Linked DNA regions of Chelativorans sp. AA-79. The protein of the gene in region 1 interacts with the protein of each later gene in a pairwise test. Links are inferred from orthologs where the notes say so. Each region holds a gene or a part of one and is shown on either strand. Other genes may lie near its edges.

What was found.
Region 2: the proteins of PVE73_RS02650 (region 1) and def interact in binary tests that used the Escherichia coli proteins (3 or more experiments, as listed by UniProt). The link is inferred for Chelativorans sp. AA-79 from one-to-one orthologs.

Annotation. Positions count from the first base shown.
Region 1 is NZ_CP120361.1:530,070-539,361, reverse strand. Bases 2,382-5,190 are described here. They hold PVE73_RS02650 (aspartate-semialdehyde dehydrogenase), read right to left. Parts: upstream 4,399-5,190; coding sequence 3,364-4,398; downstream 2,382-3,363. Other genes in these bases: PVE73_RS02640 (DUF6644 family protein), read left to right, coding at 5,183-5,190; PVE73_RS02645 (DUF6152 family protein), read left to right, coding at 4,768-5,157; PVE73_RS02655 (DUF1761 domain-containing protein), read right to left, coding at 2,821-3,228; PVE73_RS02660 (helix-turn-helix transcriptional regulator), read right to left, coding at 2,465-2,734. Outside these bases: PVE73_RS02670 (septation protein A), read left to right, coding at 1-435; PVE73_RS02665 (SulP family inorganic anion transporter), read right to left, coding at 588-2,312; more of PVE73_RS02640, read left to right, coding at 5,191-5,647; PVE73_RS02635 (peptide ABC transporter permease), read left to right, coding at 5,700-5,846; leuB (3-isopropylmalate dehydrogenase), read right to left, coding at 5,854-6,966; PVE73_RS02625 (RNA polymerase factor sigma-32), read right to left, coding at 7,049-7,903; PVE73_RS02620 (CarD family transcriptional regulator), read right to left, coding at 8,114-8,686; ferredoxin FdxA, read right to left, coding at 9,044-9,292.
Region 2 is NZ_CP120361.1:4,202,889-4,212,279, reverse strand. The notes cover bases 2,457-5,364. They hold def (peptide deformylase), read right to left. Parts: upstream 4,224-5,364; coding sequence 3,690-4,223; downstream 2,457-3,689. Other genes in these bases: PVE73_RS20545 (DNA recombination protein RmuC), read left to right, coding at 4,339-5,364; fmt (methionyl-tRNA formyltransferase), read right to left, coding at 2,595-3,530; PVE73_RS20560 (N-acetyltransferase), read right to left, coding at 2,457-2,598. Outside these bases: dapE (succinyl-diaminopimelate desuccinylase), read left to right, coding at 1-736; PVE73_RS20570 (transporter), read left to right, coding at 736-1,332; tRNA pseudouridine(38-40) synthase TruA, read right to left, coding at 1,349-2,092; more of PVE73_RS20560, read right to left, coding at 2,095-2,456; more of PVE73_RS20545, read left to right, coding at 5,365-5,604; hisG (ATP phosphoribosyltransferase), read right to left, coding at 5,862-6,563; PVE73_RS20535 (ATP phosphoribosyltransferase regulatory subunit), read right to left, coding at 6,560-7,681; hisS (histidine--tRNA ligase), read right to left, coding at 7,707-9,233. UniProt on the Escherichia coli protein: Removes the formyl group from the N-terminal Met of newly synthesized proteins. Requires at least a dipeptide for an efficient rate of reaction. N-terminal L-methionine is a prerequisite for activity but the enzyme has broad specificity at other positions.

The DNA.
Region 1 (9,292 bases):
CTCGCCGTCTCCTGGTCGCTCACGCGCACGCTGCCCATCATGCCGCTCGTCTCCGGCGTCGTGGTGTTCGTCTTCGGCGCGCTGACGCTCTACCTGCACAACGAGACCTTCATCAAGATGAAGCCCACGATCGTCAACGCGCTGTTCGGCGCGGTGCTGCTGGGCGGCCTCATCTTCGGCAGATCGCTGCTCGGCTACGTCTTCGATTCGGCCTTCAAGCTAGACGCGGAAGGCTGGCGCAAGCTCACCCTGCGCTGGGGGCTCTTCTTTCTCTTCCTCGCGGTTGTGAACGAGGTGGTCTGGCGCTCCTTTTCCACCGATGCCTGGGTGGCCTTCAAGGTATGGGGCATCATGCCCATCACAATCCTCTTCACCATGAGCCAGATGCCGCTCATTATGCGGCATTCGCTGGAGGGAAAGCAGGCGGGCGAATAACACACTCGTGATCCCGGCAGACCGCAAGGGGGGCCGGGAATCCATTGGCGGCGCACCCGTGAGGCTGCGGCCCGATGCTTCACCACGCGCTTTCGGCACCGCCTTGCCTGCTGCGGAAACCGGCCGCGCGTTCAATAGTCCGCGGCTCCTCGCTACCGTCGGGATGACGTGGCAGGTGATTGTGTCCTCTTTCCCTTCCTCGCAGCCTTCAACGCAGCTTCCAACCCGCGATAGAAGCGCACCTGGGGCGCGTGCAGGCCATGCTTGTGCAGGAGATGGCGCATAGGCGTCGTGGCGCCGACGAGATAGACCCTCGCCCCTTGCCATGCGGCCTTGCGGGAAAAACCCTCGATCGTAGCGGCGGCAGTGGAATCCAGCACGTCGACTTCTGATATATCAATGATATACGTTTTCGGCTGGCCGCCCATACGGTCGAGCGCGGTTGCGACACTCGCCGCTGCGCCGAAGAAGAAGGCACCGGAAATGCGGTAGACGACGATGTCCTCGTCGGTCCTCAGCGCGGCCGGATAGGGTTCCCCATCAGGCGCGTCGTCCGGCCTGTCGGCTGCCGCGATCGGATGCGCGTGGTCGACCTCGATCACCTTGGACATGCGGTGCAGGAAGAGGAGCGCGCCCAGGGCGAAGCCGACGAGGATGCCTTCCGTCAGATCGCGGAAAACGACGAGGAGGAAAGTGACGAGGAGGACGAGAGCATCGCCGCGCGAGCTCCTGAAAAGGGAAGCGAACTGGTGCTTTTCGGCCATGTTCCAGGCGACGACCACGAGGATGGCCGCAAGCGCCGAAAGCGGGATGAAACTTGCGAGTGGCGCAGCGACCAGCATGAAGACGAGCAGGAAGGCGGCATGCAGCATGCCGGAGACGGGCCCCCGCGCGCCGGCGCGCACATTCGCGGCCGTGCGGGCGATGGTGCCGGTCACGCAGATGCCGCCGAAAAGCGAGGAGGCGAGATTGGCCGCACCCTGCGCGACGAGTTCCGCATTGGAACGATGGCGCCTGCCGCTCATGGAATCCGCCACCACGGCGGAGAGCAGGCTTTCGATGCCGCCCAGAAGCGTGAATGAGAGCGCCGCCGGCAGGACGGCAACGACCTTTGCCAGCGACAACTCCGGCAGATGCGGCATGGGAAGCGCTTGCGGGATGCCGCCGAAGCGCGTGCCGATCGTCTCCACCGGCAGCGAAAAGGCCCAGGCGACGAGCGTGGTGAGCGCCACGGCAATGAGAAAGCCCGGCCAGTGCGGGCGGTAGCGCCGCAACACGAGGATGACCGCGACAGCGAGGAGGGCGATGCCCACCGCGGGTGGACTGAGCGTCGGCAGGGCCGCACCGAGCGCCTGCAGCTTGGGGATGAAGGGGCCGGGCTCCTGGCCTTCGAGGGTGAGCCCCAGGAAATCCTTGAGCTGGCTGGTCAGGATGATGACGGCGATACCGGATGTGAAGCCGACCGTGACGGGATAGGGTATATATTTGATGAAAGTACCCAATCGCAGAAAGCCGATTGCAAGTAGGAGGAGCCCCGAGAGGAATGTGGCGAGGATAAGCCCGTCCACCCCATGCATCTGCACCGTGGCAAGTACAAGCACGATGAAGGCGCCGGCCGGCCCGCCGATCTGGAATCGGCTCCCGCCGAGCGCCGAAACGAAGAAGCCGCCGATAATTGAGGTATAGAGCCCGCGCTCCGGCGCGACGCCGGAGGCGATGGCGATCGCCATGGACAGCGGCAGCGCGACGATGGCGACGGTGAGCCCCGCCACGGCGTCGGCCTTGAGCGAGGAGAGACCATAGCCTTCCCTCAGCACCGTGACGAGCTTGGGCGTGAAGAGATCGAGAAAACCTGGTTCGTGAGCGCGGGCGAGCATGATTTTTGACCCCTGGCAGCGGGATCGTCGGCCTGCCCGGCGAACGCCGTTGCACAAGACCCGTTCGATCCCTTCCGGTTCGAAACGGCCTTCTTCTTGTTGCGCAATTCCGGATGGAACGCCGGTTCCGCTTCCCCGGAATAGCCTTTGCGTCAGCCTTCGCCGTTCCTAGGCACCGCTTCCCTGAGGCGGACGCCGCGCCCGCTGCCGGTGCTCGGCGCATTCTCGCCGATCAGTTCGACGCCCGCCGCATCCAGGGCCTCGACCACCTTGGTCAAGGTCTCCACCACGCCCCGCACCCGGCCGTCGCTCGCCTCCATGCGCTGTATCGTGGGCAGCGAGACGCCGGAAAGCTCGGCGAGCCGCTTCTGATCGATGCCGAGAAGGGCGCGCGCGGCGCGCATCTGTCGAGCGGTGATCATGAACGCTCCGTCTGACGGTTATTCATATATCAAATAGCATGAATGATGTCTAGAAACTCAATCATGAGGTTTTGTGCCACGCTGCCTTAAGCACCGAACCATCCGATCACCGCGCCCATGATGACCGCGACGCCGAGCCAATGCAGCGCATCGATGAGGGTGAGGTCCCAGCCGAAGCCCTGGTACCGATGATTGACGGCGATGGTGGTGGCAATGAAGCCGAGCCATAGGAAGGCACCGGAGATCACGCCGTTCCAGAACGTGACCTGGCCCGCGCCCAGATGGCCGATCACGCCGGCGAGGATCCAGGCCATGACGAGCTCGGCCACGAAGGAGGTGATGAACGGCACGGGGCTCATCTTCATCTCCTCGGGCTTCAGCCGCGCGGCCCTGATCCAGGGCTTGCTCAGCGCCATATAGTAGACCGCGCCGAAGGCGAAGGCGGCGATGGCCGCCACCAGGATCGCCAGATAATTCATTCCGCCGAAATCCATCGCCTGATTCCTTTCCCGCTCAAGATGAGCGGATTGAAAGGCCGCACCCGCGCGCCGTCAAGACGAGCGCGACAGCTGCGCATGCGGACCGCCGCGCCCGGTTGCGCGGCCGGACGCGGAGGCACTCCTGTGGGATCAGGCGGCCTGCTTCTTCGGCTGGATGAGGCCGCGGGCGACGAGCAGCTCGGCGATCTGCACCGTGTTGAGGGCCGCGCCCTTGCGCAGATTGTCGGAGACGATCCACATGGCAAGGCCGTTCTCCACCGTCGAGTCCTCGCGGATGCGGCTGATATAGGTCGCGTCCTCGCCCGCGCTCTCATAGGGCGTGACGTAGCCGCCGTCCTCGTGCTTGTCGACCACCAGGCAGCCCGGCGCCTCGCGCAGGATCTCGCGTGCCTCGTCCGCGGTGATCGGCTTCTCGAATTCCAGGTTCACCGCCTCGGAATGGCCGATGAAGACGGGCACCCGCACACAAGTGGCCGTGAGCTTGATCTTCGGATCGAGCATCTTCTTGGTCTCGGCCACCATCTTCCACTCTTCCTTGGTGAAGCCGTCCTCCATGAAGACGTCGATATGCGGAATGACATTGAAGGCGATGCGCTTGGTGAACTTCTTGTTTGAGATTGGATCGGCCACGAAGACGGCGCGGGTCTGCTCGAAGAGCTCGTCCATGCCTTCCTTGCCCGCGCCGGAGACCGACTGATAGGTGGACACGACGATGCGCTTGATGGTGGCGGCGTCATGCAGCGGCTTCAGTGCCACGACGAGCTGGGCGGTCGAGCAGTTGGGATTGGCGATGATGTTCTTCCTGCGGAAGCCCTCGATCGCATCGGGATTCACCTCCGGCACGATGAGCGGCACGTCCTGGTCGTAGCGCCAAGCGGACGAGTTGTCGATGACGACGCAGCCCTGCTTTCCGATGCGTGGCGAGACCTCCTTGGAGACATTGCCGCCCGCCGACATGAGGCAGATATCGGTGTCGGAGAAGTCGTAATTGTCAAGCGCCTTCACCTTCAGCGTCTTGTCGCCGTAGGAGACTTCCGTGCCGACGGAGCGGCGCGAGGCGAGCGGCACCACCTCGTCGGCGGGAAAGCCGCGCTCTTCCAGGATGTTGAGCATTTCACGTCCGACATTCCCGGTGGCGCCGGCAACAGCAATCTTGAAACCCATGGATAAGCTCCTGTCCCTCTCCGCTTGGCTGTGGATCAAACCCGCCGGCCCGCGGGCTGCTCCTCCCCGGGCCTGTCTCGGGGAGAGAGCGAGCGGCCAAGGAAGGTCAGACCGTTTTGGCGGTCGTTTTGGCCGTCGTCTTCGTGAAGCGGGAAACCGCGCCGCCGGTTCCGGCAGCGGCATGAAAACTCGCAATATGGCGCGCGGAAGAGCGCATGTCCAAGGCAGTCTCCGTTTCCGGCACGGGTTTTACGCGGAATCGGGGCGAAGTCAATCGGGTCTCCCCACGGGGCCCGGTCGCTCGCCCGAACGTGAATTGACCGCCACCGCCGAGACCTTACCTTGGGGCAGGAGAACGAGGATAAGGCCATGAAGATTTTCCCGCCGATCGGTCTTTTGCCCGGAGCGCTGGTGGTCGCCCTGCCCATTGCGCTTTCCCTTCCCGCGCTTGCCCATCACGGCTGGTCCTGGACGGAGGACGGCATGTTCGAACTGGAGGGTACGATCACCGAGATCTATGTCGGCAACCCCCATGCTGCGCTGGACGTGGATGTCGAGGGAGAGATCTGGCGCGTCGAACTGGCGCCACCCTCGCGCACCGTCGCCGCCGGGTTTTCCGAGGATACGGCCAAGCCGGGAGACGAGGTCACCGCCATCGGCAACCGCTCGCGCGACGACAGCGAGCGGCGCATGAAGGCCGTGCGCATCATCGTCAACGGAAACACCTATGATGTGTATCCGGGCCGCGCGCCGAACTGACGCGGCCCGCCGCCGGGCCGCCTGAGTGGAGCTTCTCGGCATCATCGAGCAGCTTGCACCTGCGCGCGCGCTCAGGGCGTCGTTCTACGCCTATCCGCTGGTCAACGCCGCGCACATCCTGTCGATCGGAATGCTGCTTGCGAGCGTGATCCTGATGGACCTGCGGATCCTGGGCTTCCTGGCCGCCCAGGAATATCGGCCGTTCCTGAAACTGATGCGCCGCGCGGCGCTGATCGCCTTCTGCGGAGCACTCGCAACCGGCCTTCCGATGTTCGCCATCCGCGCCGGCGAATATTTTCATAATCCGGCCTTTCGGCTCAAGATGGCGCTGATCGGGCTTGCGGGTCTCAACCTCCTGGCGCTGCGCCTTTTCGTCTCCGGATCTGACGGCACCGCGAGCAGGCACCCCGCGGCGAAGCTTGCGGCGGCGCTGTCGATCCTGCTCTGGCTCGGCGTGCTGGTCTGCGGCCGGTTCATCGGGTTCGTGTGATGGGGGAACATTTTCCGCCCCGGCCGGTTGCCGGACAAAGGACGGAAGACCGATGGCCGAGAACCGGAAACCCACGACCATATCCGGCAGAAAGGCACGCCAGGGCGATGTCGTGCTGAAGACGCCGCTGCGCCGCGCGATCTTCATCGGCGGCCTGGCGGGCATCGTGATCCTGGGAATAGCCCTGGCGTTGGCCTGACGTCCGCTCAGGCCGAAAGCTCGCGGAACTTCCGCACGATCGCGTCGCCCATGGCCGAGGTGCTCACCTCGCGCATGCCCTCGGACATGATGTCGCCGGTGCGATAACCCTCGTCCAGGACAGCCGCGATCGCCTTCTCCAGCCGGTCGGCCTCCGCCACCATGTTGAACGAATAGCGCAGGCACATGGCGAAGGAGGCGATCATGGCGATCGGATTGGCCACGCCCTTGCCCGCGATGTCGGGCGCGGAACCATGCACCGGCTCATAGAGCGCCTTGCGGCTGCCGGACTTGGGATCCGGTGCGCCGAGGGAAGCCGACGGCAGCATGCCGAGCGAGCCTGTCAGCATCGCCGCAACGTCCGACAGCATGTCGCCGAAGAGATTGTCGGTCACGATCACGTCGAACTGCTTGGGCCAGCGGACGAGCTGCATGCCGCCCGCATCCGCGAGCATGTGCGTGAGCTCCACGTCGGGGTATTTCGCCCTGTGGGTGGCCGCCACGACCTCCTTCCAGAGCACGCCCGACTTCATGACATTGTGCTTTTCCATCGAGCAGACCTTGTTGCGGCGCGTGCGCGCCAGCTCGAAAGCCACACCGGAGATGCGCTCGATCTCGAACGTGTCGTAGACCTGCGTGTCGACGGCGCGCTTCTGGCCGTTGCCGAGATCGGTGATCTCCTTCGGCTCGCCGAAATAGACGCCGCCGGTGAGCTCCCGCACGATGAGAACGTCGAGCCCCTCCACCACGTCGCGCTTGAGCGAGGAGGAGTCGGCAAGCGCCGGATAGCAGATGGCGGGGCGCAGGTTCGCGAAGAGTTCCATATCCTTGCGCAGCCTGAGGAGGCCGGCCTCCGGCCGCACGTCATAGGGAACATCGGCCCATTTCGGCCCGCCGACGGCGCCGAAGAGCACGGCATCGGCTTGCAGCGCGCGCTGCATGTCCTCCTCGGAGATCGCCTTGCCATGCGCGTCATGGGCAGCACCCCCGACAAGCCCTGCTTCCATCTCGAAACCGGCGCCGAACTCGGAATTCATGACGGCGATGAGTTTCGATACCTCGGCCATCGCCTCGGGGCCGATTCCGTCGCCGGGAAGAAGAAGGAGCTTGCGCGTTGCCATGGGAGCCTCTTGCGTCTCGAAAACCGCGCCTTTGCTAAACGGGCGAGCGGCCTTGCGCAAGATGCGTCATGGAAGCGGAGAGTCAGGCAGCAAGCTCCGGATGGCGTTTGACGAGAGCGGTGCGCAGCTTCTCGAGCGCGCGGGATTCGATCTGGCGGACCCTCTCCTTGGAGATGCCGAGCGTGGCGCCGAGCGACTCGAGCGTGGCCCCCTCCTCGGAAAGCCGGCGTTCGCGCACGATGGTGAGTTCCCGGCCGTTGAGCGTGCCGAGCGCCTGTTTCAGCCATTGCGCGCGGCGCTCGCCGTCGATCGCCTCACGCACCACCTCGTCGGGCTGCGGCGCATCGCTCACCAGGAAATCGATGCGCTCGGAGGTGGGGTCGTTGTCGATCCTGAGCGGCGCGTTGAGCGAAGTATCCGCACTGGCAAGCCGGGCATCCATCAACGCCACGTCGCTCTCGGAAACCCGGAGCGCCTGTGCCACCTCGCGATAGATCTCCTCCGAGGGCGTGGCCCCCCCGGCCTTCTGCAGCTTCATGCGCAGGCGGCGGAGGTTGAAGAAGAGCGCCTTCTGGGCGGAGCTGGTGCCGCCACGCACGATGGACCAGTTGCGCAGGATGTAATCCTGCATCGAAGCCCGGATCCACCATGTGGCGTATGTCGAAAAGCGCACCTCGCGCGAAGGGTCGAAGCGCGCGGCCGCCTCCAGGAGCCCCACATGGCCCTCCTGGATCAGGTCGCTCATGGAAAGCCCGAAATTGCGGAACTTCGACGCCATGGCGATGACGAGCCGCATATGCGCCATCGTCATTCGATGGAGCGCCTGCTGGTCCTGCTTCTCCTTCCACTGGACAGCCAGCTCATGCTCCTCCTCGCGCGCGAGATAGGGCGCCTTCATGGCCGCTTTGATCAGCTTCCGCCGGGCATCTTCCTGCATCTTCTGGGCGCTCCTGCTTCCACCCTACCGCCGGCCTCCGGCGGCGGATCGGCGCCAACCGGTCCATCCGCGCCCAGGGCGGCATCGCACGAGGTGTAACAAGGCCGAAACCCAAAGGTTCCACGCACACGCAAAGGTGAAATGATAGCCGGGAAACAAAAAACCCGGCCGCTGCCGGCCGGGTCTTTCAGGGAAACGAAGATGGAAGGCTTACGCCGCCTCTTCCTTCTCCGTCTCGTCGTTTTCAGCCTTGGCGCCGCGGCGCGGGCCCTTGTTGAGATTGACCTCGATCAGGCGAACCGCCTCGGTTTCCGACATGCGGTTCACCGCGGCGATCTCCCGCGCCATGCGATCGAGCGCAGCCTCGTAGAGCTGGCGTTCGGAATAGGACTGTTCCGGCTGGTTGTCGGCGCGGTAGAGATCGCGCACCACCTCGGAGATGGAGAGCAGGTCGCCGGAATTGATCTTCGCGTCATATTCCTGCGCGCGGCGCGACCACATGGTGCGCTTGACGCGCGCACGGCCCTGCACGACGCGCAGCGCGCGATCGACATAATCCGTCTCCGACAGCTTGCGCATGCCGATGGTGGCGGCCTTGGCGACCGGCACCTTCAGGCGCATCTTGTCCTTCTGGAAATCGATAACGAACAGCTCCAGCTTGTGCCCGGCCACTTCCTGTTCCTCGATCGTGACGATCTGCCCGACGCCATGCGCCGGATAGACGATGAACTCGCCCGTCTTGAAACCCTGCCGTTGTGCCGATTTTTTCTGCTGGGTTGCCATACGCCTTACACTCCTGTTCTTAATGGGGCGGCAGAATAGCTCGCTCCGCCCGGGGCCGAGTGCCGGTGCGTGATTTGAAAGCGGCAGTAGGCGGTCCGGAAGGGGCGCTCGTCAAAGCTATCGCAAGCCGCTTTGGCCCAGCCGCCCTGGTCCGGAAAGAAAACCCACCTTTCAGTGATTGTATGTCCGCGCCTTCAAAAGACGTTCGTCTCCGGCATGTCACATATAGGTAACACAAAAAGCTGAAAGAATCAACTATTTGCCGCAAATGCGCAATCAACCGGGGACGGTGGCGGGCCACCATCCTTCAATGTGACATTGTGACGCGACCGCTTCCAGCGGCCGCAGCGAAGCTGCTCAACCGCCCTCGCCTGGCTCCGGCGAGAAGTATTTCTCGAACTTCTCCTCGATACCATCCCAATCCTTGGCATCCGCCGGAGGTTCCTTCTTGGCCGTGATATTGGGCCATTTTTCGGCGTATTCAGAGTTGACCTGCAGCCACTTGTCGAGGCCGGGCTCCGTGTCCGGCTTGATGGCCTCGGCCGGGCATTCGGGCTCACAGACGCCGCAATCGATGCACTCATCCGGATGGATGACGAGCATGTT
Region 2 (9,391 bases), 3.7 Mb from region 1 along the record:
GCTGCTTCAATGGGCCGCGGCGAGGGGCGAGAGCTGGGACGCCGCGATCGTCGGCGAGCCCACCAATGTCGAGACCCTCGGAGATATGGTGAAGATCGGCCGGCGCGGCTCGCTGTCCGGCCGCATCACCGTCTTCGGCAAGCAGGGTCATGTCGCCTATCCGCACCTGGCCGACAATCCCGTCAGGGGACTGGTTGCTCTGCTCGAGGCGTTGCTCAGTCCGCCCTTGGACGAGGGGACGGCCGAGTTCCCGGCAACCAATCTGGAAGTCACCACGATCGACGTCGGCAATCCCGCTGCCAACGTCATTCCCGCGCGCGCGACCGCCGCCTTCAACATTCGCTTCAATGATACCTGGTCGGTGGAAACGCTACAGGCAGAGATTCACAATCGGCTGGACAGGGCAGCGGCGGAAAATCGGCTGCGGCCGGGCCGCGAAGAGCCCGTCGCTTTCGAGATCGAGTGGCGCGGCCGGCCAAGCCCGGTGTTCCTGACCCGCGACGACAAGCTGATCGAAACGCTTTCCGGCTCGATCGAGACGGTCACAGGCAGGAGGCCTGTCCTCTCCACCACGGGCGGCACGTCGGACGCTCGTTTCATCAAGGATTACTGCCCGGTGGTCGAGTTCGGCCTCGTGGGCCGGACCATGCACATGGTGGACGAGAGGGCACCGCTCGCCGAACTGGAAACGCTGACGCGCATCTACCAGCGCTTCCTCGAGGACTGGTTCACCTGATGCCGACGGGCGCCGAAATCCAGCAATATTTCATCGGCGTCTGGCGCATGATGATGGGCCGGGCCGAGGGGCTGAAGCTGCTCGATCTTTCGGCGGATGGTTTCTGGAATTCCTTTTTCGCCATCATCGTGGCCCTTCCCCCGCTGATCGTCGGCTGGGTGGCCTTCACCAACAGCATTGCGGACGTGGCGACCTTCGGCTCGCGCTCCGCTCTGCTCGTCCGGTTGTTCCTGACGGATATCGGCGCCTGGGTCGTCCCGCTTGCGTTCCTCGCCGCCTTCGCCAAGCCGACGGGCGTCGCGGACCGGTTCGTGCATTATGTCGTAGCAAGTAACTGGGCCTCGGCGCTCTTTGCCTGGGTGATGCTCGTTCCGGGCCTGCTGCGCCTCTTCGTGCCGGAAGCGGCCGAGCTCGCAAACGGCATTTCCCTTATTCTGTTCCTGGCGACGCTGGCGCTTTCCTGGCGGCTTACCGTGGTGGCGATCGCCAAAGGAGTGGCGGTGGGCACGGCGGTTTTCTTCGCCATGCTGGTCGTTTCCATCATGACGCTGTTCGCATCGCAATCGCTGCTGGGGCTCGACGTCGCGGCAGGTTGAGCGAGGACGGGCCTCCTCAGTAGTCCACGCTGACCAGATAAAGCCCTTCGGCCGGCGCCACAGGGCCGCAGGCGGCGCGGTCGCGCGCCTTCAGGGCCGCTTCCGCATCGTCGGCGGTCCATCTGCCTTCGCCTACCTTCTTGAGCGTGCCGACGAGCGAGCGCACCTGGTTGTGCAGGAAGGAGCGCGCGGAGGCGCGGATCTCGATCTCCTCTCCCAGCCGCATCACGTCCAGCCGGTCGAGTGTCTTCACCGGGCTCTTCGCCTGGCATTGGACGGAGCGGAAGGTGGTGAAGTCATGATGTCCGACCAGCCGCTGGGCGGCTTCGTGCATTCCGGCCGTATCCAGCCTTCTGGCCACGTGCCAGGCTCTCCCGCGCTCCAGTGCAAGCGGCGCACGGCGATTGGCGATACGGTAGAGATAGTGCCGCGCCTTGGCCGAGAAGCGCGCGTCGAAATCTTCGGCCACGTGAGCCGCGCGCAGGATCGAGACCGTTTGCCGGGCCAGGGAGAGATGCGCATTCGCGGCGTCACGCACGGTATCGGGCTTCCATTCGCGGGAGAGATCGAAATGCGCGACCTGGCTGAGTGCGTGAACACCGGCATCCGTGCGGCCCGCACCTTTCAACGTGATCTCCTCGCCGGAAAAGGCCGCGATGGCTTTCTCGATCGCCTCCTGAACGCTCGGCTGGCCCGCTTGGCGCTGCCAGCCGGCATAGGGCGTTCCGTCATACTCGATATCGATGCGGTAGCGCGGCATGGTCAGGAAAGATCGCCGAAAGCCGCAGCATAGTCGAGCCTGCCGGTTCGCGGGGCATCATCCCAGGCGAGGGCCTGCAGATGCTCGCCCTGATAGCGGCTTTCGAAACCGCCGGCGCGCTCGCGGCTGTAGCCGAAACGGCCGTAATAGGCGGGATCGCCGAGCACGACCGAGAGCCGCTCGCCTTGGGTCTGCAGCCGCAGATGGGCATCCTCGACAAGGGCGGCCGCGATGCCTTCGCGCCGGTGGTCGGGATGGACAGCAAGCGGCGCGAGCGCCACGGCGGGAAAGGCCCCCTCGTCATCGCGCACCAGGAGCCGTGAAAATAGGACGTGCCCGCGCACCTCGCCGTCGCGCTCGGCCACTAGGGAAAGAACGACATCCCCTTCCGCGCGCAGGGTGTCCACGAGCCTGGCCTCGGCTTCGCCGCCGAAGGCATTCACGAGGAGGAGACGGATCGCCGTCTCGTCTCCCGCTTCTTCGGGCCGGATGATCACCGCGCTCATGGCAGCCGCATCCCCTTTTTGAGCTTTGCGCCGCGCAGGAAGTCCTCCGCCGCGACCGGTCTGCCGCCCGCCCGCTGCAACTTCAGAAGGCGCACCGCGCCATCGCCGCAGGCGATGCAGAGATCGTCATCAAGAATCTCGCCCGGCGCGCCGCTACCCGAAACCAGCGTAGAGCGCAGGATTTTCACACGCTCCGGCTCGCCTGCAAAGGGCATTTCGCACCAGGCGCCGGGGAAGGGGGCAAGCCCGCGGATATGGTTATGCACCTCTGAGGCCGGGCGGGACCAGTCGACGCGAGTCTCCTCCTTGCTGATCTTCTTCGCGTAGGTGGCCCCCTGGGCGGGCTGGGGTGTGAGCTCGAGTTCGCCCTTGTCGAGCGCCGCCATGGCCTCGACCATCAGCTTCGCGCCGGCTTCCTTCATGATATCGTGCAACTCGCCGGCGGTCATGTCAGGCCCGATGGAGACCTTTTCCGTCATGGCGACGGGGCCGGTGTCGAGGCCCTCGTCCATCTTCATCACCATCATGCCCGTTTCGGCATCTCCGGCCATGATCGCGCGCTGGATGGGCGCGGCACCGCGCCAGCGAGGCAGCAGTGAGGCGTGGCCGTTGAACGCGCCGAGACGGGTTCCTTCCAGGATGGGATTCGGCAGGAGCAAGCCGTAGGCCACCACGACAGCTACATCCGCCTCCAGCGCGCGGAAGGCCTCCTGCTCGTCCGTACTCTTGAAGGAATGCGGGGTTCGCACCGGAATCCCCAGCTCTTCCGCGACGCGGTGAACAGGGGATTCCGTAAGCTCCAGCCCGCGCCGGCCGGCAGGTCGCGGCGGCTGGGTGTAGACGGCGACGATCTCGTACCCCGCGCCGTGAAGTGCGCGCAGCGTCGGTACGGAAAATTCTGGCGTTCCCATGAAAATGAGGCGTAGAGGCATCGGTCCGTCCGGCAAATCCCTCGTGAGCGCACATGCGCTCACGTTTCAAACGGGTTTACAAGCCCCAGGTCAAGGCCTTCGAAATCGCGCTTGGCGAGAGCCTTACATGCGTGGAAATTGCCGCGATCATCGCTGCGATCCATGCCGGAGATCCGCAGATCACCCCACCATCCGTGCCGGCGGCGGGCGATCCTTGGCGAGCTTTCGGAACTTTCGCACGACGATGTCGCGCTTGAGCTTCGACAAGTAGTCGATGAAGAGCACGCCATTCAGGTGATCGATCTCGTGTTGCAGGCAGGTGGCGAGGATGCCGTTGGCTTCCACGACCTGCTCCCTGCCCTCGAGGTCGATATATTTCACCGTCACTTCGGCCGGACGCTCCACCTCCGCATAATAATCGGGAATGGAGAGGCACCCTTCCTCGTGCACATTGGGCGCGTCGGAGCGCGCGAGGATCTCGGGGTTGATGAAGACCTGCGGGTGCTTCGGTTCGTCCTTCTCGGCTACGTCGAGGACGAGCATGCGGATGGGCTCGCCCACCTGGATCGCGGCGAGGCCGATGCCCGGCGCATCATACATGGTCTCCAGCATGTCGTCGGCGAATTTGCGCAAGTTCTCATCCACGCGCTCGACGGGTTTCGAAACCTGGCGCAGCAGCGGATCGGGAAGGATGACGAGCGGGCGAATGGTCATGGCAGTCAGGTAATGACTCGGCGGAAACGCGTCAATATGCCGGCAGCAGTGTACATTTCGTTTTGTTCACGTTTTGATCTTATCCTGTGGAAGAGAATCGGCTAAGATGCGGCTAATGGACAATGTAAGCCCCATATTCTCAACGCCAGTCCTCCGGCTTGGAGCGACGGTCGTTTCGCTTGGCGACCTGCTCTTTGCGGCAGGCTTCCTCCTGTTTCTGCTGACTCTGCTGCTCGTTATCGTCCTGTGGCGCGGCGCCAGGAGCCGCGCTGCCGCGGAGGCGGAAGCGGCCGCCCGGGCGCGCGAGGCGGAGGCGCGGCTTGCCGAGGTCGCCCGGACGCAGGCCGAGTTGCAGGGGCGCATGGGCACGATCGCCGAAGTGTTCGGCCAGAGGCAGGCGGAACTGACCAAGGCGATTTCGGAGCGCCTGGACGGCATGACCTCCCGGCTTGGCCACTCGATCACCGAACAGACCAAGTCCACGCACGAGAATCTGGCGAAGCTGCAGGAGCGGCTGGCCGTGATCGACACGGCGCAGAACAACATCCAGTCGCTCGCCGGCCAGGTGGTGCAGTTGCAGCAGATCCTCTCCAACAAGCAGACGCGCGGTGCCTTCGGGCAGTCGCGCATGGAGGCGATCATCGCCGACGGGCTGCCGTCGAACGCATATGAATTCCAGGCAACGCTCTCCAACGGCAGCCGGCCGGATTGCATCGTGAAGATGCCGAACGCCGCGCCCTCGCTCGTGATCGATGCGAAATTTCCGCTGGAGGCATGGAACGCGATCCGCGCGGCGGCCGAAGGAGAGGCCGGTCCGGAGGCTCGCAAATACGCCGAATCCGGCTTCCGCCGAGACGTCGAGGTGCACGTCAAGGCGATTGCCGAGAAATACCTGATCCCCGGCGAGACGCAGGACACGGCCTTCATGTTCGTGCCGTCGGAATCGATCTTCGCGGAGATCCACGAGAATTTCGAGGCGCTCGTGCAGCGCGCGCACCGGGCGCGCGTGGTGATCGTGTCGCCGTCGCTGCTCATGCTTTCCATCCAGGTGATTCAGGCGGTGTTGAAGGATGCGCGCATGCGCGAGCAGGCGCATCTGATCCAGGCCGAGGTGGTGAAGCTGATGCAGGATGTCTCGCGCCTCGACGACCGCGTGCGCAAGCTCCAGACCCACTTCCTGCAGGCCAACAAGGACATCGACCTGATCATCACCTCTGCCGACAAGGTGACCAAGCGCGGCGAGAGGATCGAGGCGCTGGAACTGGGGGCGGAGATGAACGGCAAGGCGGTCGGCGCGCCTGACGACGATGGCGGTGTCAAGAGCGCAGCGGTTGGCGGGCCGGGGTCTGGATCGTTAAGGTTGAGAGTGGTGGAGGAGTGAGGCCGCTTTTCATAGTGGGCGTTATGATCCGCGTTCAGGCATGGATCCTCGGTCAAGCCCGAGGATGACGATGGTATGAAGCGGATCCACTAGTCGCCGGCGTTGGGGATTTGCGGAGACACCTCAACCTCGTCATCCTCGGGCTTGACCCGAGGATCCATGCCTGATCCTCGCAACGTCGCCAGCGAATCAGACCGTGCACACTGCTCCGCAGGTCCACTGGAGTCGACCGGATCCGTCCAGTATTGGCAAATGTCTCAGCCCGCCTGCCGCCCCACCGCCTTGGCCAAGGCTGCAATCAGCCGAGCATCCTCTCCCGCCCGCTCCTTCTTTGCCATCACGAGACAGGCTTGCGAGCGCAGGATGACGCCGTCATCCAGCACCTTGAGGTGATTGGCCTTGAGTGTCGAACCTGTAGAGGTGATGTCGACGATGACATCGGCGGAGCCCGAGGCCGGCGCGCCTTCCGTGGCGCCGAGGCTTTCCACGATGCGATAGACCTGGATGCCGTGCTTCTGAGAAAAGAACTGCTGGGTGAGGCGCCAGTATTTCGTGGCGATGCGGAGCCGGCGACCATGGCGATGGCGGAAGTCTGCCGCCACGTCGTCGAGATCGGCCATGGTGGAGACATCGAACCAGACGTCGGGAACGGCCACCATCACATCCGCATGGCCGAAGCCGAGCCTGGCCGGGATGGCGACGCGGGACTCCCAATCGGGAATGGTTTCGCGCACCAGGTCTTCACCGGTGATGCCGAGGTCGATCGAGCCGCGGTCGAGCTCGCGCGCGATCTCGGAGGCCGAAAGAAACGTCACCTCCAACCCGTCGAAGCCGTCGACGGCTGCGCGATAGCGCCGCTCGTTTTCCGGCAGGCGGATCGCAAAGCCCGCCTGCTTGAGCCGCTCGACCGCCTCATCCTTGAGGCGGCCCTTGGAGGGGAGAGCCAGTGTGACCGTCATGGCGCCTCTCCCCTGAGCGCCGCGATGCGGTCGAGCCAGATGGAGAAGCCGACTCCGGGGATGGGCTTTTCCGCTCCGAGCAGCGTGAGCAGCCGGTCGTAGCGCCCGCCACCCACGAGCGGCTGGCGCAGGTCTCCAGCGCCGATTTCGAAGATGAAGCCCGTGTAGTAGTCGAGCGGGCGCCCGAAGCCCGCATCGTATTGGATCGCGTTGAGCGGCAGACTGTGACCGGCGATGCGCTCAGCACGCGCGCCGAACTCCGCCAACGCCTCGTCGAGGAAGATCCCGGTCTCTTCGGCGAAGGCGGCGAGCCGCTTCCCCGCTTGCGCAAGGGGCACGTTGATGACGAGGAAAGCCTTCAGGGCATCGAGCGCCGTGTCGGCAAGCCGCACGCTGCGCAGCGCGGCCTTCTCCAAAAGCCGACGCGCGATCTCATCCGGCTCGCGCCCCGCGGAAGGAGAAAGGCCGGCGGCCTGCATGGCCTCCTCGATATGCTGTGTCAGCCGCTCCTCGTCGCCGCGTGCGACAAGGCTGGCAATTTCGCGCGGCAGGTTCGCGGCCGCATGCGGATTGGTGAATTCGGCGATGGCCGCCTCGAGCATGGCGGGCGAGCCGAAAGCGCGGGCGAGCCGCTTCTGCCATCCGCGCGGCAGGCCGAGTGCCGAAAGCACGGCTTCGAACACGGCCTGGTCGCCCAGCGTGACCTGAAGCGCGGCATCGGGAAGAACGCGCGAGAGCACCGCATGCGCATCGGCGAGCGAACGCGCGTCGGCCGCCGCTCGATCCTCCGCGCCCAGGTCCTCTATACCCGCCTGGAAGAATTCCGCCCCGCCTTCGCGGCGCTGGCGGAATACTTCGCCCAGATAGGCATAGCGCCGGGGCGTCGAGGCGCGCTTGTCGATATGGTCGAGGCAGACGGGAATGGTGAATTCCGGCCGGAGACATAGCGTCTCGCCGGTCTCGCTCTCGGTGAGGAAGATGCGCCGGCGCAGGTCCTCGCCCGCCATGTCGAGGAAGGGATCGGCCGGCTGGATGATGGCGATATCCGTCAGCGCCGCCTCGCGCTCGGCGAAGAGGTCGAGGATCTCGCCGGCAAAGGAGGGGTAGCGGGAGGTCATGGGCGTTGCGGCAGGGACATGCAGACTACGCGCTCCGCTCTTGCGCCTGTGCCTCGAGCACGCGGCGGACGGCTGCCACCATCTCGCTTTCGGGCACGGAGAACTGCGCGGGGCGGGACTCGCGCCAGGTCACATTGTCCTCGATCTCTTCCGAGAGGCGCTTGCCTTCCACGAGGTCCTTGATCTGCACCTCGCCCTTTTCGCGCTCGTCGCCGCCCTGGATGATGACGCAGGGGCTGCCGCGCCGGTCCGCATATTTCATCTGCGCCTTCATGCCCGCGCCGCCGAGATACATTTCCGCGCGGATGCCCGCCTGGCGAAGTTCGGAGACGATCCGCTGGTATCGCCCGAGGCTTTCCGTGTCCTTGTCCATGACGAGCACGACGACCGGCGCGACCGCCTCGGCGGTTTCGAGCTTGCCGAGATTTTTGAGCGCTGTCATGAGGCGGGAAACGCCGATGGAAAAGCCCGTGGCCGGCACCGGCTCACCGCGGAAGCGCGAGACGAGCCCGTCATAACGCCCGCCGCCCCCCACGGAGCCGAAGCGCACAGTCTCGCCGTCCTCGTTGACGACGGGAAAGGTCAGTTCGGCCTCGAAGACCGGGCCGGTGTAGTATTCGAGGCCACGGACGATGGAGGGGTCGATGCGGATACGGTCTTCAAGATATCCCGCGGCCTGTGCGAGTTCGTTTATCTGCTGAAGTTCGACAGCACCGTCGCTCGACACACCTACATCGGAAAGGCGATCAACTAAATTTGCGACGGTCAAACCATTAGAGGGAACGCTGGTTGCGCCGCTACCGGATTCTCCCCAGCCTATCGTGTTCAAAAGACGACTAATTTGTACGTCGTTCAGACCTACACCCTTCGTGTGATCTCCGCTCTCATCCACGCGTCCTTTGGCGCCCAAGAGTTGAACGACGCCATCGAGGCCAAACTTATCAAATTTGTCGAGAGAGCGCATGACGCCCAGCCGCATTTCTGTATTCTCGACTCCGTCCAGCCCAATGGCATCAAGAACCGCGTCAAGCACTTTCCGATTGTTCACCCGGATGACGTACTGTCCCTTGAGCCCCAGCGCCTCCATGACATCCGCCATCATCATGCACATCTCGGCATCCGCCGCGACGCCGGGTGTGCCCACCGTATCGGCGTCGACCTGCATGAACTGGCGAAAGCGGCCCGGCCCGGGCTTTTCGTTGCGGAAGACCCAGCCGGCGCGGTAGCTGCGGTATGGCTTGGGCAGGCGCTCGAAATTCTCCGCCACGAAACGGGCGAGGGGTGCGGTCAAGTCGTAGCGCAGCGACAGCCACTGCTCGTCCTCGTCCTGGAAGGAGAAGACGCCCTCGTTGGGCCGGTCCTGGTCGGGCAGGAATTTGCCCAGCGCATCCGTGTATTCGATGAGCGGCGTCTCCACCGGCTCGAAGCCGTAGAGCTCGTAGACGGCGCGGATCTTCGCCACCATCTCGTCCACCGCGCGGATGTCGGCCGGATGGCGGTCGACAAGCCCGCGCGGGAGCCTTGCCTTCACCTTGTCCGCCTTGTCAGCCATGCCGAAAATCCGTCTCTTGCCATGTGGAAAATTGCGCCCGCAGTCGGGCGCGGCTGTCCTAGCCGATAAGCATGGAAGCGGCAAGGGCGCGCACCCGCGGCTTCAGCGGCACCACGGAAAGCGGATGACACGTCGCGGCTCTTCGGTTAATTCGTCTC